DNA from 2 places in the Corallococcus sp. RDP092CA genome. Region 1 is predicted to be linked to the other one. Evidence: riboswitches for the same ligand, from Rfam matches in the RefSeq annotation. Region 1 holds a riboswitch; the other holds the start of a gene.

Region 1 (14,599 bases):
CTCGTGGTGTCGAACACCGCCTCGCCCAGGCAGCTCACCACCAGCTGGTCTCCCACCTCCATCACGTCGCCCGCGTTGAGGCAGTCCTTCGCGCCCAGATCGATGGCCCGCACCCCGCCATCCGCTGGGTCGATGCGCGCGAGCATCCCGGGCCCGTTGGGCAGGTAGTCATTCGCGGGGTTCAGGTTGGTGAGCGCCACGTAGACGCCCGCGTCCACCGACACCGCCGCGTACGGGAGCGCCATCGTCGTCCCGCCATCGAAGGACTTCAGGTCCAGGCCCGTGAGCGGCAGGGTGTCCACGAGCCGGGGGTGTTCCGGATCGCTCACGCTGACGCGCGCCACGGCGTTGCCCTGCTTGAAGTCGGAGCCGGCCGTGCCGAACAGCGGGATGTAGAACGTGTCGCCGCGCTTCGCGATGACCTGCGGGCTGGTGTTGGCGCCCAGGTTCACCTGCCCCACCGTGCGCAATCCCAGCCCTCCGCCCTGCGAAGCCCCTTCCCGCTTGAGCACCTGGAGCGTGTTGTTGACCGAGTCGAGGACATACACATACGGGGGGTCCACCAGGATGTCATTGGGCGAGGACGCCACCGCGCCCAGCGAGTCCTCCTCCGCCACCGTCCCCAGCGCCCCCGCCGGAGCCTGCGACAGCACCGCGCGCGCCGCGTCCGCCGCCAGCACCACGCCATCCCAGGCCGCCAGCGACTGCACGCCCGAGCCGAACTGCCGCCGGGGCCCCATCCGGTCCGTCCCCGCCTGGATGCCCACCAGTTGCCCGTTGGTGTAGCAGGCCGTCACCACGTCATACATGCAGCGGCCCGCGTGGCAGGACTGCACGTCCGGGCACACCGTGCCGCAAGCGCCGCAGTTGAGCGAATCCTCCGCGAGCACGACGCAGCTGTCCCCGCACCGCTCGGCGCCAGCGGAGCAGCCCTCGCGGCAGGTGCCGGCTTCACAGACCTGCCCGGAGGAGCACGCGGCGCCACAAGCGCCACAGTTCAGCGGGTCGCTCATGAGCGCGACGCAGGCGTCACCACAGACCTCCGTGCCCGGCTGGCAGCCGCACGCGCCCGCCTGACACGTCTCTCCCGCGCCGCACGCGGTGCCACACGCGCCGCAGTTCGACGGGTCGCCCTGGAGGTCCACGCACTCGGCGCCACAGACGCTCAGGCCCGTCGTGCACAGGACCTTCTCCTCCGGGCAGCCGGTGAGGAGCGCCGCCGCCAGGGCCGACAGCAACAGCGCGAACCGCGCATCAGGGAGGGGACGCGACATGGGAATCCTCCGGAGGAGATGGGTCGAGCGCCACGGCGAGCGTCACGTAGGCGGCGCGGCCGGGCAGCGGCATGCCGGTGTAGTCGGCGGTCCGCGCATCGAGCAGGTTCTTCACGTCGAACGACACGGTGAGGTCCGGCCGGTGCAGGAAGGTGCTGGAGGCGCCCACGCTCACCCAGGTGCGCGAGGGCAGTGACAGCCGCGCCTCGCCCACGCGGTTGATCAGCTGCGCGGACTGGACGAGCACCTCCGCGCGGCCGTTGAGCCAGCCCGGCCCCACGCGCAGCCGCCCCACCCACTTGTGGCGAGGGCGATACGGCAGCTCCTTGCCGAAGTAGCGCGGGTCACCGTAGCGGTTCTGCGTGCGGGTCCACGCGTAGCTGCTGGTGGCGGTGAGCCACGCGCGCGGTCGGGCCTCCAGCTCCACCTCCGCGCCCCACACTCGCGCGGCGGCGAAGTTGTAGGGCTTGGCGAGCATGGGCGGGTACAGCTCGTAGGCGATGAGGTTCTCGTACACCGCCGCGAAGCCGCCCGCGGTGACGCTCCAGGCGTCATCGCGCCACAAGGCCGCGGCGTCCACGGACAGGGCGCGCTCGGGCTTGAGCTCCGGGTTGGGCAGCAGCAGGCCCTGGCGGATGTAGAGCTCCAGGAACGACGGCGCGCGGTGGGACTGGCCCGCGTTGGCGCGCACGCCGAAGCCGTGGCCCAGGTCCACGCTCGCGCCCAGCTTGGGCGACAGGAGCGAGAAGCGCCCCACGCGCTCCACGCGCAGCGAGGGCACGAGCTTCAGGCGCTCGGAGAACAGGGACAGCTCGTCCATGGCCATGACGCTCGCGCGCCACCAGGACGCGGCCTGCGCGCCCACGGCCTGCGTGACGGACTCCGACGACCCGGCGAGCGTGACGGCGAGCGCGTGGGGTCCCCACACCGCGCGCCCCTCCACCTCCACGCCGCCCACGGTGTAGCGCTGCGCGCCGGAGTCCACGCCGGTGGTGCCGCCGGTGACGTCCAGCCAGTCGCGGCGGAAGAAGCCGCGAGCGCTGCCCTCGCCCGTGTCCCCGAAGGGCCGTGCCCAGCGAGCGCCCAACGACAGGCGCGTCTGGTCCTGGCGGCGGGACACGGTGGGGTTCTGCACGGTGCCCGCGAGCGCGCGGTCCTCCAGCGACACCTCCGCCAGCACGTCCACGCGTCCGCCGCCGTCCAGCCCGTGCCGGTACTTCAGGAGCGCGCCGCCGCCGCGAGCGTCATTGCGCGTGCGCACCTCCTGCGTGAGCGGGTTGTCGTCGAGCGCGGGCAGCTCATCCACGCGGTAGCTGAAGTCCCCCTGGGAGCGGCCGCCGTGCAGCAGCACCAGCGCCTGACCGTCGAGCAGCGCGCCCGACGCGGCGACGTGGGCCATCACGGTCTCGAAGCTGCCGTAGGTGACCTCGCCGCTGGAGAGCAGCCGCGACGAAGGCGCGCGGGTGACGAGGTTGACCGCGCCGCCCAGGCCGCCCGCGCCGTAGCGGGCCCCGGCCGCGCCGCGGAGGATCTCCATGCGCTCCAGCAGCGCGACGGGGATGAGCGACAGGTCCGCGACGCCGCCCGCGCCGTTGAGCGGAATGCCGTCCAGGAACACGAGCACGCCGTTGGAAGACGCGCCGCGCACCACGAGGCTCTTGCTCTGACCGTAGCCGCCGGAGTCCTGCACGACGAGGCTCGCGGAGCCGCCGAGCAGCTCCGCGGTGTCGCGAGCCTCGCCCGCGCGTTCGCGGGCATCGATGACGGTGATGGCGCCGGTGGGATCGCGGCGGCGGGCGGCGTCGACGGGGGCCTCGGAGACGTCCTTGCCGATGACCTCGACGGTGGGGAGGACGAACTCAGGGAGGGGCGTCTCGCTGGCCTCGGCCTCGGGCGCAGGCGTTTCCTGCCCGGCCTGGGCCTGCGCCTGGAAGCTGAGCACCAGGCCCATGAAGGCCCGGGCGAGAAGCGAGCGCCACATGCTCCGCCTTCCGCTCTCTCCGTCGAAGAGAGAAGGCCTCACGGCAGGACCGCTGCCGCACCCCCGGGCAGGTCTCCTGGCTCACGGGCTCCAGACGTGGGCGCACGCTGCGCCCTTCTGGAAGGAACCCTCCACCTTCCCCTCGCCGGAGCGAAAGTGGTGACAGCCGAGGCTTCCGGCCCTGGACCTCAGGGCAACCCGTTCACAGTGGCGGGACCGCGCCGGACTCGCACCGGCTTCCCTCTTGAAGGCCCGGCATGGGCACCCAAGGGCCCGGTCCTTCTAGGAGGTCACCCCCAGCCCGTCAAGGCGCGGTCCGTGGGGTCCCCCCACTTGTCGCAGCAGTGCTGTGACAATCTCAGCGCCGGGAACCACAGTGGCAAACTGAGCCAACAGGCAGCGCTCTACCCGCTGCCCCTGGTATGCATCCAATTGTCTCCGCACTGCGGAGACAATCTCCCGACTCTCACCGCGCAAGACCCGCGCTGGAGCATCCGCGCCCATCCCCGGGCGTGGACGCCGCGCACACCGCCGCACGGGTGCGCTGACATGACCTCAGAGGAACACGCCGCTGGCACGCGGGCTGCTCAAGCCCGGACGCGACCTCAGGCGGTCGAGCCAGCGAGGTGCCCGGGCCGTGGTGGCCCGGGAGTCTGAAGGGGGAAGCGTGTCGATGCTGATGGCGGGGAAGCGGTTGGCGGTGTTCTCCATCCGCGAGGGCAAGGGCGGGAGCATCTGGGTGCGCGCGGGCAGCGCGTTCGTCAACAAGGACGGCTCGCTCAACGTGCTGCTGGACGTGCTGCCCCTGGACGGGAAGCTGCACGTGCGCGAGGCGGCGGAGAAGCGCGACTCCGCGGCCAGCAGCCGCTTCGGGGGCGAGCCCTCGCTGGAGGCGGGCGTGGGGGGCCACTCGTGAAGTGGGCCTGGGGATGGGTGTTGGGCTGCATGCTGATGGGGCCGGGGCGCGCGGACGCCGCCAGCCCGCGCATGCAATACGTGGGGGTGGTCAACCTGAATGAGGCCACGGCGGCGGAGCTGGACCTGCTGCCGGGCGTGGGTGAGAAGGCGGCGCAGCGCATCCTCGAGCACCGCAAGAAGCGGCCCTTCGGGCGCATCGAGGAGCTGGTCCGGGTCAAGGGCTTCGGAAAGAAGAAGTTCCTCAAGCTGAGGGCCCACCTGGCCCTCACCGGCCCCACGACGCTCAAGGTCGAGCAGGTCCCCGCCCCCCCGCCGCCGGGAAGGGAGGGACCCGCCACGAACCCATGACAAATACAACCTTTGGTTGATTCAGGCTCACGGGGGCCGCCATTCCCGGGTCCCGGCATGTCCGGGGACGGCGGCCCTCTCTGGCTGGGATGACACACCCGGCCACCCGCTCGCGTCATGCCACCCCCCAAGGCCCCCGGCCGGGCAGCCCCGTCCGGCCGCGAGCATCCCTTCCGGATTTTGCTGGAACCCCCAAGCCGACGCGCTAGGACACGCCCATCTTTGGACCACATCAGAAAGACAGGGAGGCCGGCGGTGAGGGAGGATGCGCCCATGAAGGACACACACGCCCCGGAGTCGATTCCAGGCTCGGAAGGCAGCAAGTCCCGGGGCCCGCAGCATCAACAGTTGGGTGAGGTGCTGGAGTTCATGCGCCTCCTGTGGGCCGTGGATCACGGCCTGCAGTCCACGTCCAAGCGGATGGAGTCCACGCTGGGGCTCACCGGCCCGCAGAGGCTGGTCATCCGGCTGGTCGGACGCTTCCCGGGCATCACCGCCGGCACGCTCGCCAACATCCTCCACGTGCACCCCAGCACGCTCACCGGCGTGCTCAAGCGCCTGGAGAAGCGCGGGCTGCTGGAGCGCAAGTCGGATCCGCTCGACGGCCGCAAGGCCCTCTTCGCGCTCACCGACTCCGGCCGCGTGCTGGACATCCCCTCCGAGGGCACCGTCGAGGCCTCCGTGCAGCGCGTGCTCGCCCGCCTGCCCCGCGACCGCATCCTCTTCACCCAGGAAGTGCTCAAGACCCTCGCCGAGGAGCTGGGCGGCCTCTCGGCGAGCATGGAGGACGCCCCGGCGGCCTCCCAGACCAAGCCTTCCGCCGAGGGCTGAGCGCCCGCCCCCTGCCCTCCCGGCCGGACGGGGAGGGCACCGGTGCCCCCTCCGCGTTGTCCCCAGAACCCTGCCGTCCGCCCCTCCTTCGCGCGGCGGACACAGGGGCGCCATTTCCTGTCGCCCGCCCCGGCGTTGCACGCGCGAAGACGGCGGGAGTGGGCCACAATTGGGAAATAGCCCGCCCCCTCCGGGGTTGGCTCGCGACCGACGAGCGGACAAGCCAGCGTGAACCTCGAGACACCGCAGAGCCCCACCCCCGAGCCGCCGCCCCCGCCGCCTCCGGCTCCGCCGCCCCAGGCCCGGCGCGAAGCGCGCTCCCGCGGCGTGGTGGACCTGCTCGCCCAGGTGCGCACCCGCCAGCGGCGCCAGCTGTGGGCCCAGGGCGTCCTGCTGGGCGCCGTCGCGGCCCTCGTGCTCCTGTTCGCCACCGGCCTCCTGGGCCGGGCGGCGCCGGGGCTGGCCCAGGCGCTGCTGTGGCTCGCCGTGCCGGTGGGCGCGGCGGTGGCGTACGTCTTCGGCGTCGTGCTCGCGCACCGGCAGGTGGGCGACGACGCGCGCACCGCCCGGCTCGTGGGCCAGCGCCGCCCGGAGCTGTCGCTGGACGTGCTCGCGGCGGTGGAGCTGGCCCGCGAGCGCCGCGAGGAGGCCGGCTGGTCCCCCCAGCTCGCGGACGCGTTCCTCCAACAGATGGACGAGCGGGCCCGCACGGTGGACCCCCGGCTCGTGGTGGACCGCCAGCCCCTGCGCCGCGTGGCCCTGGCGTCCGGCTGCGCCGTGCTGCTGCTCGCGGTGCTGCTGTTCTTCGTGGGCGGCCGGTGGGCCGCGGGCTGGAAGCACCTGCGCGAGCAGGCCTCGCGCCCGGAGACCGCCGCGCAGGCGGAGCCCATCACCGGCGACATCGAGCTCACCTACCGCTACCCCGCGTACACGGGCCTCGCGCCGCGCACCGTGCCCGGCACCAACGGCGAGGTCAGCGCGCCCGCCGGCACCGAGGTCGCGCTGAAGACGCGCTCGGACCGCCCCATCGAGCGCGCGGAGGTCGTCGTCAACGGACAGACGCTGCCCCTCACCGTCACCAGCGGCCGCGAGCTCCAGGGCAGCTTCGTGGCGAAGCAGGGCGGCCACTACCACTTCGTCTTCTACGGCGCGCGCGCGAAGCCGCTCGCGGTGGGCCCGGACCTCCCCCTCACCGTGGAGGCAGACAAGGCGCCCCAGGTGACGCTGCTCACGCCGTCCACGGAGATCGAGGTCGACCCCGGCCAGACCGTGACGCTCAAGTACGAGGCCACCGACGACTACGGCCTGTCCGGCCTGGCGCTGGTGTACCGCATGCCCGGCGCGAAGCAGGAGGCGCGCGTGCCCCTGCCGCGCGAGGACAGCCGCCGCAGCCGGGGCACCTTCCGCTGGGACCTGGGCCCGCTCAAGCCCGCCCCCGGCGACCGCATCACCTACTACGTGGAGGCGAAGGACAACGACGCGGTGGAGGGCCCCAAGAAGGGCGTCAGCCGCACGCAGACCCTGCGCGTCTACAGCGCCGCCGAGCACCGCCGCGCCGCCCTGGAGAAGGCGGAGGCGCTGTGGGGCCGGCTCGTGGACCACCTGGCGGACCGCCTGGAGGGCCCCGACCGAGCAAAGCAGAAGGACGCGCAGGCGGTGGAGAGCGCGAAGTCCGTGGACTCGAGCGGCCAGCAGCTCGCGGACGACTTCCGCGCGCAGGGCAGCGAGCTGTCGCGCGAGAAGGACGTGCCCAAGGAGATCATCTCCGCGCTCCTGAACATCGGCGGGGACCTCAAGCGCAGCGTGGGCACCACCTCCGACTTCCGCCGCCTCTACCTGCGCACCCAGCGCGCGCGCGGCGAGGACTGGGGCACCGGCACCCGGCTCACCGCCGTGGTGGAGGACGAAATCGAGGGCCTGGAGCGCGACATCCTCTACCTGGAGTCGCTGCTGGACCGGCAGAAGCTGGAGGCGCTCCAGGAGCTGACGAAGCAGCTGGCCAACGACCGCCGCGACCTGTCGCGCCTCATCGAGCAGTTCAAGGCCAACCCGGACGAGGCCGCGCGCGAGCAGGTGATGCAGCAGATCCAACAGCTCAAGTCGCGCATCCAGGAGCTGATGCAGCGCATGGCCGAGCTGCGCAAGGGCATCCGCGACGAGCACCTCAACGCGGAGGCGCTGTCGGAGATGATGCAGCAGGAGGACATGCAGGGCGCCATGGACGAGGTCGAGCGCCTGATGCAGGAGGGCAAGGCGGACGAGGCCCTCGCGAAGCTCCAGGAGCTGGGCATGCAGATGGACGAGATGCTCGACTCCATGGACAAGTCCCAGGAGGACTTCGGCGCGGAGCAGTACCCGGAGCTGGCGGAGAAGTTCGGCAAGTTCATGGACGACCTGAAGGGCACCCTGGACGAGCAGCAGAAGGTCGCGGAGCAGACGCGCGCCCTGCGCGACCAGGCCCGCAGCCAGAACCGCGACCGGCTCAAGGAGAAGGGCCAGGCCCTCAAGGACGAGCTCGCGCGCAAGGTGCAGCAGGTGCAGGAGCACTACCAGAAGCTCGACCCGGGCCGGCTCAACAGCCGCGCGGCCCGCCCGCTGGAGGAGGCCCAGTCCGAGCTGCGCAACGTGGAGAACGCGCTCAAGGTGGACGACTTCGACCTCGCCGCCGAGTCCGCCGCCCGCGCGGAGGACGCCGCGCGCCAGCTGTCCAGCATGGGCGAGCAGCAGCGCCAGCTGGACGAGATGTTCGGCAACCCGCCGGAGGTGCGCCAGCAGTCCGCGAAGCTCGCGGAGCAGCTCAAGAAGGACGCGCGCGACGTGTCGGACGTGAGCCAGCAGCTCCAGAACCTCTTCCCGCCGCCGGGCTCGCAGCTGTCGCAGCAGGAGAAGCAGCAGCTCCAGCAGCTGGGCCAGCGCCAGCAGCAGCTGGAGCAGCGCGCGCAGGGCCTGCGCCAGCAGATGGAGGACATGGAGCAGACGGCGCCCCTGTTCGGGGAGGAGGCCGGCCAGCAGATGGAGGAGATTGGCCAGCGCATGGGCGAGGCCGCCCAGCGCATGCAGGGCCGCGACCCCGGCCGCGGCTACGGTGAGCAGCAGGCCGCCATGGAGGGCCTCAAGCGCTTCCAGCAGCAGATGCAGCAGAGCCAGCAGGGCCGCAAGGGCGGCCGCGGGCTGCCCATGCCCATGGGCTCCGGCCGCCGCCAGGAGGGCAACGGCCGCGACCCGCAGGACAAGGTGGAGCTGCCGGACGAGGACGCGTTCCAGGCGCCTCGCGAGTTCCGCAAGGACCTGCTGGACGCGATGAAGCAGGGCGCGCCGGAGAAGTACCGCGAGCAGGTGAAGCGCTACTACGAGGAGCTGGTGAAGTGAGCCGCCGCACGCACGCGACCATTCCCTGCCTGGGCGCCCTGTGCGCCCTGCTGCTCGCCGCCCCCGCGGCCCTCGCGCAGCCGCCCGACGCGGCCCTCAAGGAAGAGGTGAAGCAGCGGCTGGGCAAGGTGGAGCAGTCGCTGGACGACTGGGACGTGGGCGCCGCCCGCCGCGAGCTGGCCGAGGTCGAGAAGCGCGTGCCGTCCGAGCTGGAGCCCCTCAAGTACTTCCAGGGGCGCGTGGCCTTCGAGGACGGCCAGTACGACGACGCGGTGACGCTGCTGGAAGGCGCCAACATCGAGGACAAGCCGGGCAGCTACCTGCGGCTGGCCAAGGACACGCGCGCCATCGTCAAGGACCACCAGCGCGCGGAGAGCGAGCACTTCATCTTCTTCTACCCCAAGGGCAAGGAGGAGATCCTGGTGCCCTACGCGCTGGAGACGCTGGAGGCCATCCACCGCGCGCTCGCGGAGGACCTGGGCTGGACGCCGCCGGGCAAGGTGCGCGTGGAGGTGGTGAACAACGCGCGCGAGCTGTCCCGCGTCAGCACGCTGACGGAGAAGCAGATCCGCACCACCGGCACCATCGCCATCTGCAAGTTCAACAAGCTGATGGTCACGAGCCCCAAGGCCGTGGCGCAGGGCTACGACTGGCAGGACACGCTGGCGCACGAGTACGTGCACCTGGTGGTCAGCCAGCTGTCCCACAACACCGTGCCCATCTGGCTGCACGAGGGCCTGGCCAAGTTCCTGGAGTCGCGCTGGCGCGGCAAGGGCGGGCTCGCCATGACGCCCTCCACGCAGGCGCTGCTGGGCAAGCGCGTGAAGGAGGACAAGCTCATCCCCTTCGAGAAGATGCACCCCTCCATCGCCATGCTGCCCACGGCGGAGGACGCGGCCACCGCGTTCGCGGAGGTGTTCTACGCCATCGACTACATCCACGGCACCAAGGGCACCGCGGGCCTGCGCACCCTGTTGCAGGAGCTGAAGGCGGGCCAGCCGGACAAGAAGGCGGTGGAGGCGGCGACGGGCATGCCCTTCCCCCTCTTCGAGAAGACGTGGCTGGCCTACGTGAAGAAGCAGCCCTTCCCGCAGGAGCTGGTGCCGCGCGACGACCGCGTGGTGCTCAAGGAGGACGCCAAGGGGGAGAAGAAGGACAGCGAGAAGAAGGGGCGTGAGATCTCCTTCGGCGGCTTCGCCGAGGTGACCGAGGTCCCCGCGCGCAAGTTCGCGCACCTGGGCGAGGTGCTGCGCGAGCGCAACCGCGTGAAGGCCGCCGCGGAGGAGTACGCGCGGGCGCACAAGCTGGTGGGCGACAAGTACGAGTCCGTCTCCAACAAGTTCGCGCTCGCGCTCCTGGAGCTGCGCCGGCTGGATGAAGCGGAGGCCGTGCTGCGCGGCTCGCTGCGCATGCACCCGGGCTCGCCCTCCACCAACGTGCACCTGGGCCGCATCCTGCTGTTCCGCAAGGACTACCCGAAGGCGAAGACGGCGTACCTGGAGGCGCTGGCCTCGGACCCGTTCGACCCTGAGATCCACGTGGCCCTCACGCGCATCCACGGCGCGCTGGGGGAGACGGCGCTCGCGTCGCGCACGCGCGTGGCCGCCGCCAACCTCACGGGCCTCAAGCCCGACGACGTGGACCGCGCCGCCCAGGCCTTCCTGCGCGCGGAGGACGAGCTGTCGGAGACGAAGAACGTCCCGGCCGGCACGCCCGACGCCCCGAAGCCCGCCCCGGCGCCGAAGCCGGCGCCGCGCCCCGCGAAGTAGCCCTCCTCCCCGGCGGCCAGCCAGCCGGGGCTCCGCCTCCGCTCCCTTCCCGCCTTCGGGGGATGCCTGGCTTTCCGGGCACGAGGAGGACGGGATGGCGCTCCCAGACAGTCGTGCGGTGCTGAACGTCCGCGTCCGCGCCCGGGGGGCAGTGGCGGTGTCCACTGGCGCACCGGCGCGGAGGTGCAACGTGAAGTGGCACACGTCCTCCTCCCCACCCACTGGGTCCGCTGTCGCGCCCTGCTCCAACGTGCGCCGCGCGGATCCGGGAGCGTGTCCGGTCCACCGGCCTTGTCCCGCCTCACTCCCGAGGCCTTGAAAAGGAGCTGCACCCCATGAAGCGCACCCTGCACGGAGTCACCCTCGCCGCGGTCCTCCTCACCGGCGGCGTCTCGCTGGCCCAGAACGTCACGTCCCCCAACCCCGCGCCCGGCAAGACGACCCCCGCCGCGAAGGGCACGCTGGAGTTCAAGGGCTTCGAGGCCCCTGCGGACCCGAAGGCCTTCCTGGAGCGCGTGCACCACATCAACCAGACGGAGATCAAGCAGGCGAAGCTCGCGCAGCAGAACTCGCAGAACCCGGACGTGAAGAGCTACGCGCAGGCGATGATCGACGCGCACACGACCACCGACCAGAAGGTCATGGCCTATGCGAAGTCGCAGAACATGAAGCTGGCGGAGACGCCCACGCCCGCCAACACCCTGGAGAAGAAGGCCATGGCCGCGGACAAGGCGGACATGGAGAAGCTCCAGGCGCTGAAGGGCGCGCCGTTCGACTCGGCCTATATGGCCGGCCAGGTGGCCGCGCATGACGCCGCCATTGGCGAGGTGATGGCCGCCCAGCACGGCATGAACGCCACGGGCGAGCTGGCCACGCTGCTCACGAACCTCACCCAGGAGCTGCCCAGGCACCGCGACATGGCCTACCAGACCCTCGGCAAGCTGGACGAGGCCATGGGCGTGGGCGGCGCCGGCATGCAGGGCAGCACCATGGACCACGGCGCCACGGGCGCGACGACGGGCAGCTCCATGAGCGGCGCCTCGGGCACCCCCAGCGGTGCGACGAAGACGAAGTAATCCAGCCGTGATGAAGCACGGAGCGCCTCCCCTGAAGTGGATTCACGGGAGGCGCCTTCCGCGTGCATAGTGCCGGGCCATGTCACGACTGATTGCCCTGGCCTCCTGCGTCTCCGTGCTGCTCCTCACCGGCTGCTCCAACGACGCCGACGCCATCTGCGACTACCGCAAGGAGTGCTTCGACGCGGACCTGGATACCGGCAAGTGCGCCGAGAAGATCGGCGCCTGGGAGGACGAGAAGGAGAGCGAGCAGGACGCCCGCCGCGCGCGCACCGCGGAGTGCTCGCAGTGCCTCTCCGACCGGACGTGCTCGGAGGTCCTCGCCAACTGCATCGACGACTGCTTCGGCATCCCCTGAGGGGTGCGGGCGCCCCTGGGGCCTTGCGCCCCAGGGGTCCCTCCTCGCGGAGGCGCTACTTGCGCGTCCAGCGGTCCAGCCAGCCCAGCACCTCGTCGTGCCACTGGATGCTGTTCTGCGGCTTGAGCACCCAGTGGTTCTCGTCCGGGAAGTACAGGAAGCGGGACGGGATGCCCCGGCGCTGGAGCGCGGTGAAGGTGGAGATGCCCTGCGTGTCCACCACGCGGTAGTCCCTGCCGCCGTGGATGACGAGCATGGGCGTCTTCCACTTCGCCACCTGGTTCACCGGGTTGAACTGCTCATACGCCTCCGGCTTCTCCCACGGCAGCGCCTTGTGCTCCCACTCGGGGAACCACAGCTCCTCGGTGTCGTAGTAGGCGGCGCGCTCGTCGAAGATGCCGTCGTGGTTCACCAGGCACTGGAAGCCGTCCGCCCAGCTGCCGGCGATCCAGTTGATCATGTACCCGCCGTAGCTGCCGCCCAGCGCGCACCGCTTCGTCTTGTGGATGAAGGGGTACTTCTGGAGCGCGGCACCGAGGCCCTTCTTCAGGTCCTCCAGCGGCTTGCCGCCCCAGTCCCCCGCGATGGAGTCCGTGAAGGCCTGGCCGTAGCCGGTGGAGCCGTGGAAGTCGATCATCACCGCCACGTAGCCGCGGCCCGCGTACACCTGCGGGTTCCACCGGTAGTGGAAGTGGTTGCCGAAGCTGCCCTGCGGCCCGCCGTGGATGAGGAAGGCCAGCGGGTACTGGCGCTTCGGGTCGAAGTCCACGGGCTTCACCACGTAGCCGTGCACCGTCTCGTTGTTCCAGCCCGGGAAGCTGAACTGCTCGAAGGCGCCGAACTTCAGGCCCGCGAGCGCCTCCTGGTTCACCTGGGTGAGCTGGCGGGCGCCGGTGCCGTCCGCCTTCATCGCGTACAGGTCCGACGGCGAGTCCAGGTCATCCAGCGCGTAGACGACCTGGCCGTCCGCCGCGGGCTGGGGGGCGTCCGCGCTGCCGCCCTGCGTGAGGCGGCGCGCCTTGCCGGAGGCCACGTCCAGCGCGAACACCGCGTTCTGCCCCACGTCGTTGGCGGTGGTGTAGAGCGTGGCGCCGTCGTGGCTCCACGCGAGCGAGCCGGCGGAGCGGTCCCAGTCCTGGGTCAGCACGCGCTCCTGGCCGCCCGGCCACGTGCGCAGGATGACGCGGAAGCGGTCGGACTCGTAGCCGGGGCGGGACATGGCCACGTACGCGAGCGTCTTGCCGTCCGGGCTGAACACGGGGCTCGTGTCCGTGGCGCGGTTCTTCTCCGTGAGCTTGCGCGGCTTCGTCTTGCCGTCGATGGGCGCGAGGAACAGGTCCAGGTCGGTGGACCACGGCTCGGTGGTGCCCACGTCGCGCGCGGCGAAGACGAGGCCCTTGCCGTCCGGCGTGAAGGTGAACTCCTCCGCGCCGCCAAAGGGCTTGCTGGGCGCGTCCGCGTCCATGCCCTTCATCACGTCCACGGCCGTGCCGCCGGCCACGGGGACGACGAACAGGTGCGAGCGCGTGCCGTCCCGCCAGGTGTCCCAGTGCCGCGCGAAGAGCTGATCATACGCGCGGCCGGTGGTCTTCTTCTTGGAGGCCTCCGCGGCGCGCAGGGTGTTGCACGCGAGGTCCGCGCAGGCCGGGCGCACGTCCAGCGCCACCGCCAGCCGCTGGCCGTCGCGCGACAGCGCGAAGCTGTTCACGTCCAGGGGCAGCTTCGTGACGGGGAGCGGCTCGCCGCCGTCCACGGGCAGGCGCCACACCTGCGAGGAGCCGCCGCGCGACGACAGGAAGAAGAGGCTCTTGCCGTCCGGCGCCCAGACGGGGTCGCTGTCGCTGTCCGGGTGGGAGGTGAGCTGGCGCGGCGCGGAGCCGTCCAGGTTGACGAGCCACAGGTCGGTGCGGCCGCGGTTCATCTCCAGGTCGGTGGAGCGCAGGACGTAGGCCACCTGCCGTCCGTCGGGCGAGACGCGCGGGCTGCTGAGCCGGCGCAGCGTGACCAGGTCCTGTTGATTGAACGGATGGGGCGCGGACGCGGGGCTTGCGCCGAGCGCCAGGGCCGCGAGGAGCGACAGGGGCACGGGGAGGTTCCTCCGGAGAGATGGAACCCGGACCGTGCCCTCGGGAGGACGGGCTGTCCACCGATGGATGCGGGCCCCAGTGGAATGGGTGGAAGGCCCTGACGCGCGGTGCTAGAGATTCCGCCCATGAGCGCACCCATCGTCGTCCACGTCTGGTCCGACTTCGTTTGACCCTGGTGTTACGTCGGCCTCGGTGAGGTCGAGAAGCTGAAGAAGGAATACGACGTCCAGGTGGAGTGGCACCCCTACTTCCTGCGCCCGGAGACGCCTCCGGAAGGGCTGCCGCTGCCCGAGTACGTGCGCCAGGGGATGAAGGACCCCAACAACCCGCTGAAGCTCCGCGCCGCCAGGGCCGGGCTGACGCTGGTGCAGCGGGACCTCATCCCGTCCACGCGCCGCGCGCACGAGGCGGCGGAGTACGCGCGCGCCCAGGGCAGGCTGGAGCCCTTCCAGGCGGCCATCCTGCGGCGCTACTGGAGTGAAGGTCAGGACCTCTGGCAGTGGGACACGCTGCGGGCCGCGGGCGTGGAGGCCGGGTTGGATCCGGACGCGCTCCAGCGCGCGGTGGAGGAAGGCCGCTACCGGCAGC
Region 2 (14,599 bases), 140 kb from region 1:
GGATGAAGGGCCCCAACCAGGTGGCCAACAAGCGCGAGGACGTGCGCGTCACGGAGGCGGACCTGCTCCAGGTGCCCTCCGGCACGCGCACGGAGGAGGGCCTGCGCCACAACATCCGCGTGGGCATCCAGTACACCGCCGCGTGGCTGGGCGGCCTGGGCTGCGTGCCCCTCTACAACCTGATGGAGGACGCGGCCACGGCCGAAATCTCGCGCGCCCAGGTGTGGCAGTGGATCCACCACGGCGCCACGCTGGAGGACGGCCGCAAGGTGACGCCGGAGCTGTTCCGCACGCTGCTCGCGGAGGAGATGGCGCGCATGGACCGCGAGGGCGCCACCGAGCGCTACGGCCAGGCGCACATGGAGAAGTCCCGCGAGCTCTTCGAGCAGCTCTCCACCGCGCCCGCCTTCGAGGACTTCCTCACCCTGCCGGCCTACGAGGCCCTCGATCCGCAGTCCTGACGCCGCCCAACCCGCTTCACCGAAGTCTCTTCCACCCTTCACCGCAAGCCCGAGGAGTCCTGGCATGTACGACGCGACGCCGACCACTTCCGATGCCTCCCCCCACGCGAAGCTCCATGCGCAGCGCTTCGAGGGGATCAAGCGCAACTACTCCGACAAGGACGTGGAGAAGCTGCGCGGCTCCATCCGCGTGAGCCACACCCTGGCGGAGATGGGCGCCAGGCGCCTCTGGGAGCTGCTCCACACGGAGGACTACATCAACGCGCTGGGCGCCCTCACCGGCAACCAGGCCGTGCAGATGGTGCGCGCGGGCCTCAAGGCCATCTACCTGTCCGGCTGGCAGGTCGCCGCGGACGCGAACTCCGCCGGCCAGATGTACCCGGACCAGAGCCTCTACCCGGCGGACTCCGTCCCCTCCGTGGTGAAGAAGATCAACAACGCCCTGCGCCGCGCGGACCAGATCGACCACGCGGAGGGCCGCAAGGACCGCTACTGGTTCGCGCCCATCATCGCGGACGCGGAGGCCGGCTTCGGCGGGCCGCTCAACGCCTACGAGCTGATGAAGGGCATGATCGAAGCGGGCGCCGCGGGCGTGCACTTCGAGGACCAGCTGGCCAGCGAGAAGAAGTGCGGCCACATGGGCGGCAAGGTGCTGGTGCCCACCAGCCACTTCGTGCGCACGCTGACGGCGGCGCGCCTGGCGGCGGACGTGATGGGCGTGCCCACGCTGCTCGTCGCCCGCACGGACGCGGACAGCGCCAAGCTCCTCATGAGCGACGCGGACGAGTACGACCACGCCTTCATCGACAAGGCGGCGGGCCGCACGGGCGAGGGCTTCTACCGCATCAAGGGCGGCCTGGAGTGCGCCATCGCGCGCGGCCTGGCCTACGCCCCGTACGCGGACCTGGTGTGGTGCGAGACCAGCACCCCGGACCTCGCGCAGGCCAGGGCCTTCGCCGAGGGCATCCGCAAGCAGTTCCCCAACAAGATGCTCGCGTACAACTGCTCGCCGTCCTTCAACTGGAAGAAGAACCTGGACGACAGCACCATCGCGAAGTTCCAGCGCGAGCTGGGCGCCATGGGCTACAAGTTCCAGTTCGTCACCCTGGCGGGCTTCCACGCGCTGAACTTCTCCATGTACGAGCTGGCCCGTCAGTACAAGGACCGCGGCATGGCGGCCTACAGCGAGATGCAGCAGTCCGAGTTCGGCGCGGAGAAGCACGGCTACACCGCCACGCGTCACCAGCGCGAGGTGGGCACCGGCTACTTCGACCAGGTCGCCGAGGTGATCTCCGGCGGCAGCGCCAGCACCCTGGCCCTGCACGAGTCCACCGAGGCCCACCAGTTCTAGGCCGGGCGGATCATCCCGAGGGTCGGTGAGGGGGGCGAGGCCGCGGCGTCCAGGGGAAAATTCCCCGGGATTCCGCGGCCTTCGCCGTTCGCGAGGCGAAAGAGGCAACTTCCCGGAGGCCGGGGCGATAATGGGGAGAACGAACTTGAAGCCCCACAGGCGCGCCTTCGGGAGTGCCGCTCGGTTGACCGGGGCCTTTTTTTGACGGGAGCCGCCATGAACCGCATCACGTCCCTCTCCGGTCCGCGGGTGCAGCCTGCCACGACGAACACGACCTCCTCCGTGGCGGGCAGCCGCTTCGGCTCGCTGCTGTCGGGCGCGACCGCGCAGCAGCCGAAGGCGGGCGCGCAGCTGACGGGCGGCTCGGTGGTGTCGTCGGCGCTGGCGCAGCTGGGGGCCGCGCCGCACGGCTCGCTGCTGGGCACCTACACCGCGGGCGCCACCTCCACGCCGGTGAACGTCTCGGGCAACCAGGCCCAGCAGCAGCAGGCCGCGACGTCGCAGGCGGGCGCGGAGCCCAAGAGCGAGGAGCTGCAGGCGCTGGAGGAGCTGGCCACCATGTCCGCGGTGTCCATGTCCCAGTCCATCCTGCACATGGGTGGCATGAAGCTGGACCTGGAGCGCGAGTAGCCCCGCGCCTCCGGCCGTTCTGCATCCCCTGACTTCACGTGAGCCCTGGGGGAGACCTCAGGGCTTTTTCTTGTCGCTGTCGTCGCTGTACTTGTCGCGGATGCCGGCGTGCCGGTGCCGCGTGTCGTTCCACGGCTGATCCACGTCGGTGCGCTGCCCGCCGTTCTGCCCGGTGACGTCGTTGAGCTCCTCGGCGCGGCCCTCGGCGGGCACCTGGTCGCCGTGCTCGTCCGGGTCCTTCTGCTTGCGGGGGTCCAGCGGGATGCCGGCGCTCTTCTTGAGGTATTCGTCCTTGGGGTCCATGCCGTCATTCCTCCCTTGAGCCCTCAAGGTGGTGACGGGGCGCCGCGCCGGGAGCGGCCGGGCGGCCGGGGGGACGCTTCCTCAGTTGAGGTACTTCGGCCTGGCGGGCGCGGCGGGGGGCTGGGCCTTCATCATCTCCAGGCCCTGGCGGGTGAGGACGAAGCGGACGACGCCGGAGCCGCGCTCGGTCTCGATCTCGGCCTCGAAGGCGGGCCCGGCGATGCCGCCCAGGGACACGTCCTTGCGCAGGTTGTTCACGCGGCCGGAGAGCAGATCGCCAGCCACCTCGCGCGAGCCCTCGCCGCGCGTGTACAGCTCGTAGGCGGCCTCGTGCAGCGTCATGGCCAGCGCCGGGGTGAGGGGCTGGGAGCTGAAGAGCACGGAGATGAGGAGCCAGTAAGGCGTCTGTTCAGCCATCGCGCGGGGCAGTGTAACGGGTGCGGCTAGCGGGCGCGCGGCTGTCTGCGGGAGGCGATGGCCTCCGCGAGCACGCCCTGGGCCTTCCAGTGGCCATACAGGCGGCCCTGGGACGCGAGGAAGTCCAGCCGCTGCCGGGTGCGCGCGTCCAGGCGCCCGGGGGGCGCGTCGCGGAACGGCGTGCCGGGCAGCGGCATGAAGGTGTGGCCGTGCACGCGGGCGCCCAGGTCGGACAGGCGCTGCATGAGGTCCAGGGTGGCGTCCACGTCCGCGGGCTCTTCCCCCGGCAGGCCCAGGATGAAGTCCACGTTGGGCACGAAGCCGCCCTCCACCGCGAGCCGGGCGGCGCGCACCACGGTCTCCACGTCGTGGCCGCGCCGGGTGGCCTGGAGGATGCGTTCGGAGCCGGACTGGCCGCCGATGATGAGGTTGTCGTTGGCCACGTAGCGCTTGAGCAGCGCCAGGGCCTCCGGCGTGACGTGCTCCGGGCGCACCTCCGAGGGGAAGGTGCCGTAGTAGACGCGCCCGTCCGGGGCCATGGCCTCCGTCACGGCGACGAGCAGCGCCTCCACGGCGGCCAGGTTCACGGTCTCGTCGGCGGTGCCGTAGGACAGGGACGTGGGGGTGATGAAGCGCAGGTCGCGCCGACCCATGCGGCGCAGCTCGCGGGCCCAGTGGGCGATGTTGGCGATGGTGCGGTGCCGGAAGCGCGCCTTGGACATGAAGGGCGTCTGGCAGAAGCGGCACGCGTAGATGCAGCCGCGGGTGATCTCGATGGCGCCGTACTTCACGTGCTTCACGGCGAACGGCGGGAAGTCGTCCAGGCGCACGCCCTCGCCGTGGCCGCGCTGCACGAGCTTGCCGTCCTCGAGGTGCGCGGTGCCGTGCGTGGCGCGCGGGTCCTCGCCCTTGAGGACGCGGGCGAGGATGGCGCGCAGGGTGTGCTCGCCCTCGCCCACGGCGACGAGGTCGAAGCCGGCCTGGAGCGTCTGGAGCGTCTCCGCGGTGGCGTGCACGCCGCCCGCGATGCAGAGGACGTCGCGGCCCTCCAGCCGCTCGCGCACCCACGTGAGCTCCTCCACGGAGGGGCCGAAGCTGGCGGAGTAGAAGGACCACGCGGCGACGACGGTGTCGCCCGCGTCCACGCGCGCGCGCAGGGTGTCCAGCAGGGCCTCGCGGCTGCGAGGGAAGTGCAGCGACACGTCCGCGAGCGCGGGGTCCGCCTCCACGGCGCCGGCGAGCACGGTGAAGGCGTACTTGCCGGGGTACTGGTAGCTCAGGACGAGCGAGACCTTGCGAGGCGTCTGCGACATGGCTGCCGGGGATGATGCCACAGGGCCCGCGCCCGGCGGGGCACGCCTGCCCGGCGCGCGGGCACGGCCCCCCAACCCTCGGTGAGCAGTCATGCCGAGCCTCCTCGCACGGAAGCGCGGGCGCCTTCCATCCGTAACCTGCGGCCCCGGCCTTGATGCTTGGCGGAGGCAGCGCTCGCGTCTAACGTGCGCCCCGCCGACGGTGCCTCGCGGGAGTCCGCGAGGTTTAGCAAGGGAATCCGGTGGGAATCCGGAGCTGCCCCGCAGCGGTGAGTGGGAACGAACGCCGTCAGACGCACTGGTCCGGCAGTCGGACTGGGAAGCGACGGCCAGTAGGCGCCACGGACGCGGCCTCCTGAACGGGAAGCGCGCTCCGGAAGCACGCCCACGAGTCCGAAAACCTGCCGCCGGCCCCTGCGGAGAATCGTCTCCTCCAGGGCGGTACCCCGGGCCCTCGCGGGAAGGTCCGGCAACCCTTCGCGGTCCACGCGTCCGCCACCGCCCGTGCCCCGGGCCCGGGAGCCGTGTGTCCCGGTGTCCCTTCCGCACGCGGCGCGCACGGCCGCTCGGGCCTGGAGTCCCTCCTCATGACGTCCCCTTCCCTCCCCCCGTCCGCCACGGAGACCCGCATGGTGGACATGGTCTTCCCGGATCAGACCAACCACTACGGCACCCTCTTCGGCGGACAGGCGCTGCGCTTGATGGACATGTCCGCGTTCATCACCGCCAGCCGCTACGCGCGGCGCACCGTCGTCACCGCGTCCAGCGAACGCGTGGACTTCCACACCCCCGTGCGCCAGGGCCAGCTGGTGGAGCTGGTGGGCCGCGTCGTCGCCACCGGCCGCACCTCCCTCACCGTGGACGTGGAGCTGTTCGCCGAAGACCTCCTGTCCGGCGCACGACAGCTGTGCACGCGCGGACGCTTCATCCTCGTCGCGCTCGACGCGGAGCGCCGTCCCACCGCCGTGCCGCCGCTCGCGCCGGAGAACCAGACATGACAGACATTGCCTTGACACCTGAAACAAGCCGGGCGTATAGACGACGCCATGCTGGTGCCTGGGTTTGCCCAGGCTGAAAAGGGAACCCGGTCCGAAGCCGGGGCTGCCCCGCAGCGGTAGGTGAGAACGACCGCCGTCCATGACACTGGCGCCCACGTGGGCGCTGGGAAGTGACGGCCAGTAGGAACTCCGGCACCCCGGTGCCGGACGCGCTCACGAGCCCGAAGACCTGCCCGCATCCGTGTCGTGGGAGACATCCACGGACGGTTCGACCTGGAGCCCCGAGGGAGGGCGGGAAGGTCCGCGCAAGGCCTTGTTTCCACAGGACTTTGCCCGGCACGTTCCCTCCTCATCCCTCCTGTCTCCAGCCACCCGCGGGGGTGGGGGTCGGTGTCTTCGGGCCCTCACGCGGCCCGGGTGCGCGGCGTCGCGCCTGGACACCCCTCCCTCCACCTTCGCGGGCCATTGGCCGGGCGACGCGGGTCGCCCGTGAGGACGGACGACGATGCGTGGAACACCGCGGAGACGGCGCGAGGCAGTGACAGGACACGGGAGCCAGACACGGCGCGCCAGCCCCCGGGTGCGGCGCCGCTGACGACGTCCTCCGTTTCGCGACGCAATTCCTTTCATCCACCGTGGCCGCGTCCCGCGCGCGCCGCCAGGGGAGCCGTCTGCCTTTGAACGCCATCCGCTACCCCGACGGGAACGTGCTCCTGCGCAACCTGTCGCGCGAGTTCCCCGTCGTCACCCACGGCGAGGGCGTCTACCTGTACGACGCCCAGGGCCGCCGCTACCTGGACGGCTCGGCGGGCGCGCTGGTGGCCAGCGTGGGCCACGGCAACCGCGAGGTGGCGGACCGCATCCATGCGCAGCTGCTTCAGGTCGCGTACGTCAACGGCACCCACTTCACGACGGAGGTGACCGAGGCGCTGGCCGCGCGCCTGTGCGCGCACGCGCCCGCGGGGCTGAGGCGGGCGGCCTTCCTCGGCTCGGGGTCGGAGGCCATCGAGGCGGCCGTGAAGTTCGCGCGGCAGCTGTGCGTGGAGCGGGGCCAGCCCCAGCGCACGCGCGTCATCACCCGCGTGCCCGGCTACCACGGCAACACGCTCTACGCGCTGTCCATGTCCGGACGGCCGCACTACCAGACGTTCTTCGGCCCCCTGCTGTCGGAGGTCGTCACCACGCCCGCGCCCTACCCCTACCGCTGCGGCCTGGAGGACTACGCGCGGGACGGCGCCGCGCACTACGCGCGGCTGCTGGAGGAGACGCTCCAGCGCGTGGGGCCGGACACCGTCGCGGCGTTCGTCGCGGAGCCGGTCATCGGCTCGTCGGCGGGCGCGGCCGTGCCGCCGCCCGGGTACTTCGAGCAGGTCTCCGCCATCTGCCGCCGCCACGGCATCCTGGTCATCGCCGACGAGGTGATGTGCGGCTGCGGGCGCACCGGGCGCTTCTTCGCGAGCGACCAGGTGGGGCTCACGCCGGACCTGCTGGTGCTGGGCAAGGGCCTGAGCGGCGGCTACGCCCCGCTGAGCGCGGTGCTGGTGCGCGAGGACCACCTGGAGGAGCTGCGCCAGGGCTCCGGCGGCTTCATGCACGCGCAGACGTACCTCCAGGCCCCGTGCATGACGGCCGCGGGCGTGGCGGTGCTGGACTACTACGAGCGGCACGACCTGGTGGCGCACGCCGCGCGCGTGGGCGCCCACCTGCAACGCCGCCTGCGCGAGGTCCTCCTGCCCCTGCCCCACGTGGGCTCCGTGCAGGGCGTGGGGCTGATGGCGGGCGTGGAGCTGGTGGAGGACAAGGCCACGAAGCGGCCCTTCCCGCGCACGCGCAAGGTGGTGGAGGGGCTGCTCGCGGAGCTGTTCTCGCGGGGGCTCGTCCTCTGGCCCAACACCGGCCACGCCGACGGGACGAACGGCGACCTGCTGATGGTGGGCCCGCCGCTGATCATCACCGAGCCCCAGGTGGACGAGCTGGTGGACCTGCTCGCCCGGGGCCTGACCCGTTTCCTGGAGCGGTCATGACCTTTCGCATCACCTATTCGGTGTTGGACGCGGACCTGACGGAGCTGCACGCGCGCTTCGACGCGGCGCTCGCCACGGTGCGCGCCCGCCTGGGCGCGGAGCACCCGTCGTGGATCGCCGGCAAGGCGCACGCGAGCGGCGACCTGCTGGACAGCCGCAATCCCTCGCGGCCGTCGGAGGTGGTGGGCCGCTTCCACCGCACCGCGCCCGGCGAGGTGGGGCGCGTGGTGCTCGCGGCCAAGGAGGCCCAGCGCGCGTGGGGCGCCACCGCGTGGGAGGAGCGCGTCCGCATCCTGCGCCGCGCCGCGGACCTCATCTCCGAGCGCCGGTGGGAGCTGGCCGCGGGGATGACGCTGGAGGTGGGCAAGAACCGGCTGGAGGCGCTGGGCGACGTGGAGGAGTCCGCGGACCTGCTGCGCTACTACGCCGGCCAGGTGGAGTCCGCGCGCGGCTTCCACCTGCCCATGGCGCGCCTGTCCCCCCGCGAGGACACGCGCAGCGTGCTGCGTCCCTACGGCGTCTTCGTCGTCATCTCCCCGTTCAACTTCCCGCTCGCGCTGGCCGCCGGGATGAGCGCGGGCGCGCTGCTGGGCGGCAACGCGGTCATCCTCAAGCCCAGCGAGGACGCCCCCGGCTGCGCCGAGGGCCTCTTCCAGGCGCTGCGGGACGCGGGCCTGCCGGGCGGCGTGCTCCAGGTGGTGCATGGCGAGGGGGAAGGCCTGGGCTCCGCGCTCGTGCGCCACCCCGCGGTGGACGGCGTGGCCTTCACCGGCAGCACCCGGGTGGGCATGGAGCTGTTCCGCGTCCTCACCGAGCAGCACGTGCGGCCCGCGCTGCTGGAGCTGGGGGGCAAGAACGCGGCCATCGTCTGCCAGGACGCGGACCTGGAGGCGGCGGTGGAGGGCTGCCACCGCTCCGCGTTCGGCATGTCCGGCCAGAAGTGCAGCGCGCTGTCGCGCATCTACGTGCACGAGGACGTGCGCCAGGACTTCGTCGAGCGGCTGGCCCGAAAGGCCCGCGACACGGTGGTGGGGGACCCCGCGCTCGCGTCCGTCTTCATGGGCCCGGTCATCAACGCGGCCTCCGTCCGGCGCTTCGAGCAGGCGGTGGCGGAGGCGCGGCGCGACGGCACCGTGCACGCGGGCGGCGACAGGCCGGCCCTGGACGCGGCGCTGGCGCATGGCCACTTCGTGGCGCCCACGGTGGTGGAGCTGCCCCACGCGCACCGGCTGATGCGCGAGGAGCTGTTCCTGCCCTTCGTCGGCGTGGCCGCCTTCCGCTCGCTGGACGAGGCGATTGCGCTGACCAACGACAGCGCCTACGGCCTCACCGCCGGCATCTTCAGCGCGGCCCCGGACACGGTGGAGGCGTTCATGGCCCGCGCGGAGGCGGGCGTGCTCTACGCCAACCGCCGCACGGGCGCGACGACGGGCGCGTGGCCCGGCGTGCAGCCCTTCTGCGGCTGGAAGGGCAGCGGCTCCACCGGCAAGGGCGGCTGCGGTCCCTATTACGTCTCGCAGTTCATGCGCGAGCAGTCCCAGACCCGGATGGGTTGACCTGGAAGCCCTCATGCACCCGCTCTATCCCGAAGTGAAGGTCGTCCCCCCGGGGCCCAACGCCCGCGCCATCATCGACGTGGACCGGCGATACACGTCGCCCTCGTACATCAAGGAATACCCCCTGGTGGTGGAGCGGGGCGAAGGCCCCTGGGTGTACGACGTGGACGGCAACCGCTTCCTGGACTTCATGGCGGGCATCGCCGTGGCGTCCACGGGGCACGCCCACCCGCACGTGGTGAAGGCCATCCAGGAGGCCGCGGGCCGCTTCCTCCACATCTGCGGCACGGACTTCTACTACGACGGCTTCTCGCGCCTGTGCGAGCGGCTCGCGGGCTGCCTGCCCCAGATGGGCCCGAAGAAGGTCTTCCTCACCAACTCCGGCACGGAGGCGGTGGAGGGCGCGCTCAAGCTGGCGCGGCACCACACGCGCCGGCAGACAATCATCGCCTTCAAGGGCGGCTTCCACGGCCGCACCTATGGCGCCATCTCCCTCAACTCCTCCAAGGTGGCCCAGCGCGCCTTCTTCGGCCCGCTGCTGCCGGGCGTGCTGCACATCCCCTACGCCAACCCGTACCGCTGCGGGAACGGCTGCGAGCCTGGCGCGTGCGGCGACGCGTGCAACCCGGTGCGCCTCCTGGAGACGGACTGGTTCGTCAACCACGTGGACCCCCGCGAGGTGGCCGCCATCTTCGTGGAGCCCATCCTGGGCGAGGGCGGCTACGTGGTGCCGCCCACGGGCTTCCTCCAGGAGCTGCGCCGGCTGTGCGACGCGCACGGCATCCTGCTGGTGTTCGACGAGGTGCAGTCCGGCATCGGCCGCACGGGCCACATGTTCGCGGCGGAGCACTTCGGGGTGATGCCGGACATCGTGCTGTCCGCCAAGGGCATCGCGTCCGGCATGCCGCTGGGGGCCATCATCGCGCGGGAATCCGTGATGACCTGGCCGCGCGGCTCGCACGGCAGCACCTACGGCGGCAACCCGGTGTGCTGCGCCGCCGCGCTCGCCACGCTGGACGTGGTGGAGGGCCTGCTGGGCAGCGTGCGCGAAGTGGGCGAGCACCTGGCCTCCGGACTCCGGGCGCTCCAGCGCGGGCACCCCGTCATCGGCGACGTGCGCGGCGTGGGGTTGATGGTGGGCGCGGAGTTCGTGCAGCCCGGCACCCGCGAGCCCGCGTCCGCGTATGTCGCGGACCTGGAGCAGCTCGCGTTCCAGAAGGGCCTGCTGCTGCTGTCGTGCGGCAAGTCCACCATCCGCTTCGCCCCCCCGCTGGTGGTGGGACGGCACGAGGTGGACGTGATGCTGGGCATCCTGGGCGCGTGCCTCCAGGAGCTGGACGCGCGCCATGGCCTGAAGGCGAGCTGACATGGACAAGCGCTGCTCGATGAAGGAGGCCATCGCGGCCTCCGTGCACGATGGCGACGCAATCGTCATCGACGGGTTCACCCACCTCATCTGCTTCGCGGCGGGGCATGAGCTCATCCGCCAGGGCCGGCGGAACCTCACCGCCATCCGGCTCACGCCGGACCTCGTCTATGACCAGCTCATCGAGGCCGGCTGCGTGAAGCGGCTGGTGTTCAGCTGGGCCGGCAACCCGGGCGTGGGCAGCCTGCACGCGCTCCGGCGGCGCAGCGAGGCCGGCTGCGCGGAGCGGCTGGAGCTGGAGGAGTACTCGCACTTCGGGCTGCTGTCGCGCCTCCAGGCCGCGGCCGCGGGGCTGCCGTTCTGGCCGCTCGACAACTACTACGGCGGCGACATCGCGCGGGTGAACGCGAACATCCGCACGGTGCGCTGCCCGTACACGGAGCGGGAGCTGGCCACGGTGCCCGCGCTGCACCCGGACGTCACCATCCTCCACTGCCAGCGCGCGGACCCGGAGGGCAACGCGCAGGTGTGGGGCCTGCTGGGCTCCCAGAAGGAGGCGGCCTTCGCGGCGAAGCGGGTCGTCGTGGTGGCGGAGGAGATCGTCCCCACGGAGGTCATCCGCGCGGATCCGAACCGCACGGTGGTGCCCGGCATCCTCGTCAGCCACGTGGTGCACGAGCCCTGGGGCTGCCACCCCAGCTTCGTGCAGGGCTTCCACGACCGGGACAACGACTTCTACGTGAAGTGGGAGGACATCTCGCGCCAGCCGAAGACGTACCAGGACTACCTGGAGGCCTTCGTCCACGGCGTGAAGGACCGGCGCGGCTACCTGGAGCGGCTGGAGGCGGGGCTCTTGGACCGGCTGCGGGCGAAGCCCCGGCCGTGCGCGGGGGTGGACTATGGGTACTGACGCGGCGCTGGGCGCCACCGCCAGCGAGCGCATGGCCCTCCGCGCCGCGCGCGAGCTGCGCGACGGGGACGTGGTGTTCGTGGGCATCGGGCTGCCGAACCTCGCGTGCAACCTGGCGCGGGCCACGCACGCCCCGGGCCTGTTCATGATCTACGAGTCCGGCGCGGTGGGCGCCGTGCCGGAGCGGCTGCCGGTGTCCATCGGCGACCCGTCGCTGGTGACGGACTCGCTCGCGGTGGTGGGGCAGGCGGACATCTTCCAGTCCCTGCTCCAGCGGGGGCACATCGAGGTGGGCTTCCTGGGCGGCGCGCAGGTGGACCGCTGGGGGAACCTCAACACCACCGTCATCGGCGACTACGCGAACCCGAAGGTGCGCCTGCCCGGCAGCGGCGGCGCGTGCGAGATCGCCGTCCACGCGCGGCGGCTGCTCATCATCATGCGGATGAGCCCGCGCACGTTCGTGGAGCGGTGCGACTTCATCACCAGTCCGGGCCACCGGATGAACGGCCGCACCCGCAAGGCGCTGGGCATGCCCGGGGGCGGGCCCACCCGCATCATCACCGACCTGGGCGTCCTCACCTTCGACGAAACGGGCGAGGCCGTGCTCACGGAGGTGTACGAGGGCGTGACGGTGGAGCAGGTGAAGGCGGCCTGCGGCTGGCCGCTCCGGGTGGCCCCCTCGCTGACGACGGGCGCATCCCCGGACGCGGCGGTGCTGCACCTCTTGCGCGAGAAGCTGGATCCGAAGCGCCTGTATCTCTGAATCCCGCCGTCCCACACGGAGCCAAGGGTCATGTCGTCGGAAGCCTTCATCGTCGATGCGGTGCGAACGCCCATCGGGCGCTACCGGGGCGCGCTCCAGGCCGTGCGGCCGGACGACCTGGCCGCGCACGTGCTCGCCGCCCTGGTGGCGCGGCAGGGCCTGGACGTAGCGCGCGTGGACGAGGTGTTCCTGGGCTGCGCGAACCAGGCGGGCGAGGACAACCGCAACGTGGCGCGCATGGCGCTGCTGCTCGCGGGGCTGCCCCAGGAGGTGCCGGGCGTCACCGTCAACCGCCTGTGCGCCAGCGGCCTGGAGGCCGTCATCCAGGGGTGCCGGATGATCCGCCTGGGAGAAGCGGACGTGGTGCTCGCGGGGGGCGTGGAGTCCATGACGCGCGCGCCGTGGTCCATGCCGAAGCCGGAGGAGGGCTTCCCGTCCGGGAAGGTGGAGGCCTGGGACACGGCGCTCGGCTGGCGCTACCCGAACCCCCGGCTGGCGGAGCGCTTCCCGCTGGAGCAGATGGGGGAGACGGCGGAGAACGTGGCCGCGAGGTGGGGCATCGCGCGCGAGGCGCAGGACGCCTTCGCGCTGGCGTCGCACCAGAAGGCGCTGGCCGCGCGCGCGGCGGGCCGCTTCGCGAACGAGCTGGTCCCGGTGGAGGTGCCCCAACGCAAGGGGCCGCCCCTGCGGGTGACGGAGGATGAAGGTCCCCGCGCGGACACGTCGCTCGCGCGGCTGGCCACGCTGCGCGCCGCCTTCCGCGACGGAGGGAGCGTGACGGCGGGCAACGCGTCCACGCTCAACGACGGCGCGTCCGCGGTGCTCCTGATGAGCGAGCGGGCGCTGAAGGCCACCGGCAAGACGCCGCTGGCGCGCTTCGTGAGCAGCGCGAGCGCGGGCGTGGATCCGCGCCTCATGGGGGTGGGCCCCGTGCCGGCGACGCGCAAGGCGCTGGAGCGCGCGGGCTGGACGGCGGACGCCCTGGACCTGGTGGAGCTGAACGAGGCCTTCGCGGCGCAGGCGCTCGCGTGCATGCGGGACCTGGCGCTGCCGCCGGAGCGGGTGAACGTGAATGGCGGCGCCATCGCCCTGGGGCACCCGCTGGGCGCGAGCGGGGCGCGCATCGTGACCACCCTGGTCCACGAGCTGGAGCGGCGGGGCGCGCGGCGCGGCCTGGCCACGCTGTGCGTCGGCGTGGGCCAGGGGCTGGCGATGACGGTGGAACGATGAGCCCGCGCCCGCACGAGCCCCGGTCACTGGCGGTCGCGCTGCGCATCACCTTCGAGCCCGCCTTGCCGCACGGCCCCGGCTGGCGCTACCGCGCGACCTTCCACGACGGCGCCAGCGAGGCCGGTCCCCTGCGAAGCCTGGAGGACCTGGCCGCGGTGCTCCAGCGCTGGGGACACGGGCTGGAGGGCCTGCCCTGGGCGGAGCTGCCCACCTTCGGGGGCGCGCCTCCCCGCGAGACCGCGGGCGTGTGGAGCTGGGATGCGACGCGGCTGCTCGTCGGAGACCGGCCGGACGCGGTGAGGCTCCTGCCCCGCCTGGAGCGCTGAGGCGCGCGCGCCTTCCACCCTCCTCCCGCCCCGGCCACACCGGAGCGGGAGGGTCCTTCACCGGCCTTCAGCTCCGGCGGCGGCGCGCCCGCGCCAGGCCCAGCAGCCCCAGCAGCGAGAACGCGGCCAGCGACCCGCCGCTCGCGGAGCAGCCGCCGCGGAAGGTCTCGTCGACCTCGCCCTGGTCCAGCGGCGCCGGCTTCACGCCCGTCCCCGTGCCCGCGTCCACCACCGGGTCCGGCTCCTGCGGCGAGCCCGCATCCACCACCGGCTCCGGATCCACCGGGCTGCCCGCGTCCACCACCGGGTCCGGCTCCTGCGGCGAGCCCGCGTCCACGGGGGTGCCCGCGTCCACCGGCGTGCCCGCGTCCACCTCGGGGTCCGGCTCCGGCTGCACCACCGGGAACACGTCCGCGCGGCTCGTCGCCTGGATGAAGCCGTCGTGGTAGACGACGCCCACCGGCTTGATGGTGTCGTCCCGGTACAGGCCCAGCTTCAGGTAGTTGTTCTGACCGGAGAACATCGTCTTGGCCTGGGTCTTCTTCAGCACCTGCGTGCCGTTGAGCCACAGCTCCACGTAGCCCACGGCCGCGTCCGGGGACCACTTCACGTGGAAGATGAACTCCTGCCACGCGCCGCGCTTGAGCGGCGTGCTCCACACCGTGCCGCTGTCGTTCAGCGTCAGGCGGATGAGCTCGCCCTTCACGAAGAACTCCACCGGCGGAGAGCCGCAGCACCCGTCGTGGTGCCACTGCGTGAAGAGCTGCCACGCGTCCACGCTGGGGAAGTCGTTCGCGAACATCACCTTCCAGCGGTACCAGTACTCCGAGCCCACCTTCTCGTTGCTCAGGTACACCAGCTCGTTGCGGTTGCCGCTGGAGTTGATGGGATCATCGCCCTGCTTCACCGTGGCCTTCAGCGCGTATTTGCCTTCGGCCACCGGGCTCGTCA

Evidence for each region. A riboswitch is a leader RNA that binds a small molecule or an ion and turns the genes downstream of it on or off. The one in region 1 is predicted to bind cobalamin.
Region 2: another riboswitch for cobalamin. It lies ahead of U8525_RS08775 (acyl-CoA thioesterase); the one in region 1 lies ahead of U8525_RS08245 (TonB-dependent receptor plug domain-containing protein).

What each region holds. Positions count from the first base shown of each region.
Region 1 covers NZ_JAYESI010000005.1:160,887-175,485, reverse strand. Annotated here, with positions in the region: gene U8525_RS08250 (MXAN_6577-like cysteine-rich protein) at 1-1,274, opposite strand, end outside; gene U8525_RS08245 (TonB-dependent receptor plug domain-containing protein) at 1,255-3,255, opposite strand; cobalamin riboswitch at 3,304-3,539, opposite strand; gene U8525_RS08240 (hypothetical protein) at 3,929-4,171, shown strand; gene U8525_RS08235 (ComEA family DNA-binding protein) at 4,201-4,521, shown strand; gene U8525_RS08230 (MarR family winged helix-turn-helix transcriptional regulator) at 4,795-5,352, shown strand; gene U8525_RS08225 (DUF4175 family protein) at 5,581-8,721, shown strand; gene U8525_RS08220 (peptidase MA family metallohydrolase) at 8,718-10,490, shown strand; gene U8525_RS08215 (DUF4142 domain-containing protein) at 10,826-11,566, shown strand; gene U8525_RS08210 (hypothetical protein) at 11,646-11,924, shown strand; gene U8525_RS08205 (prolyl oligopeptidase family serine peptidase) at 11,980-14,010, opposite strand; partial or broken gene U8525_RS08200 (DsbA family protein) at 14,194-14,599, shown strand, end outside.
Region 2 covers NZ_JAYESI010000005.1:298,368-312,966, reverse strand. Annotated here, with positions in the region: gene aceB (malate synthase A) at 1-461, shown strand, start outside; gene aceA (isocitrate lyase) at 526-1,812, shown strand; gene U8525_RS08795 (hypothetical protein) at 2,029-2,442, shown strand; gene U8525_RS08790 (hypothetical protein) at 2,500-2,745, opposite strand; gene U8525_RS08785 (hypothetical protein) at 2,827-3,162, opposite strand; gene U8525_RS08780 (TIGR04013 family B12-binding domain/radical SAM domain-containing protein) at 3,189-4,475, opposite strand; cobalamin riboswitch at 4,659-4,899, shown strand; gene U8525_RS08775 (acyl-CoA thioesterase) at 5,063-5,473, shown strand; cobalamin riboswitch at 5,509-5,725, shown strand; gene U8525_RS08770 (aspartate aminotransferase family protein) at 6,151-7,497, shown strand; gene U8525_RS08765 (aldehyde dehydrogenase family protein) at 7,494-9,053, shown strand; gene U8525_RS08760 (acetyl ornithine aminotransferase family protein) at 9,067-10,419, shown strand; gene U8525_RS08755 (CoA transferase subunit A) at 10,421-11,329, shown strand; gene U8525_RS08750 (CoA-transferase subunit beta) at 11,319-12,092, shown strand; gene U8525_RS08745 (acetyl-CoA C-acyltransferase) at 12,123-13,322, shown strand; gene U8525_RS08740 (hypothetical protein) at 13,319-13,648, shown strand; gene U8525_RS08735 (heparin lyase I family protein) at 13,716-14,599, opposite strand, start outside.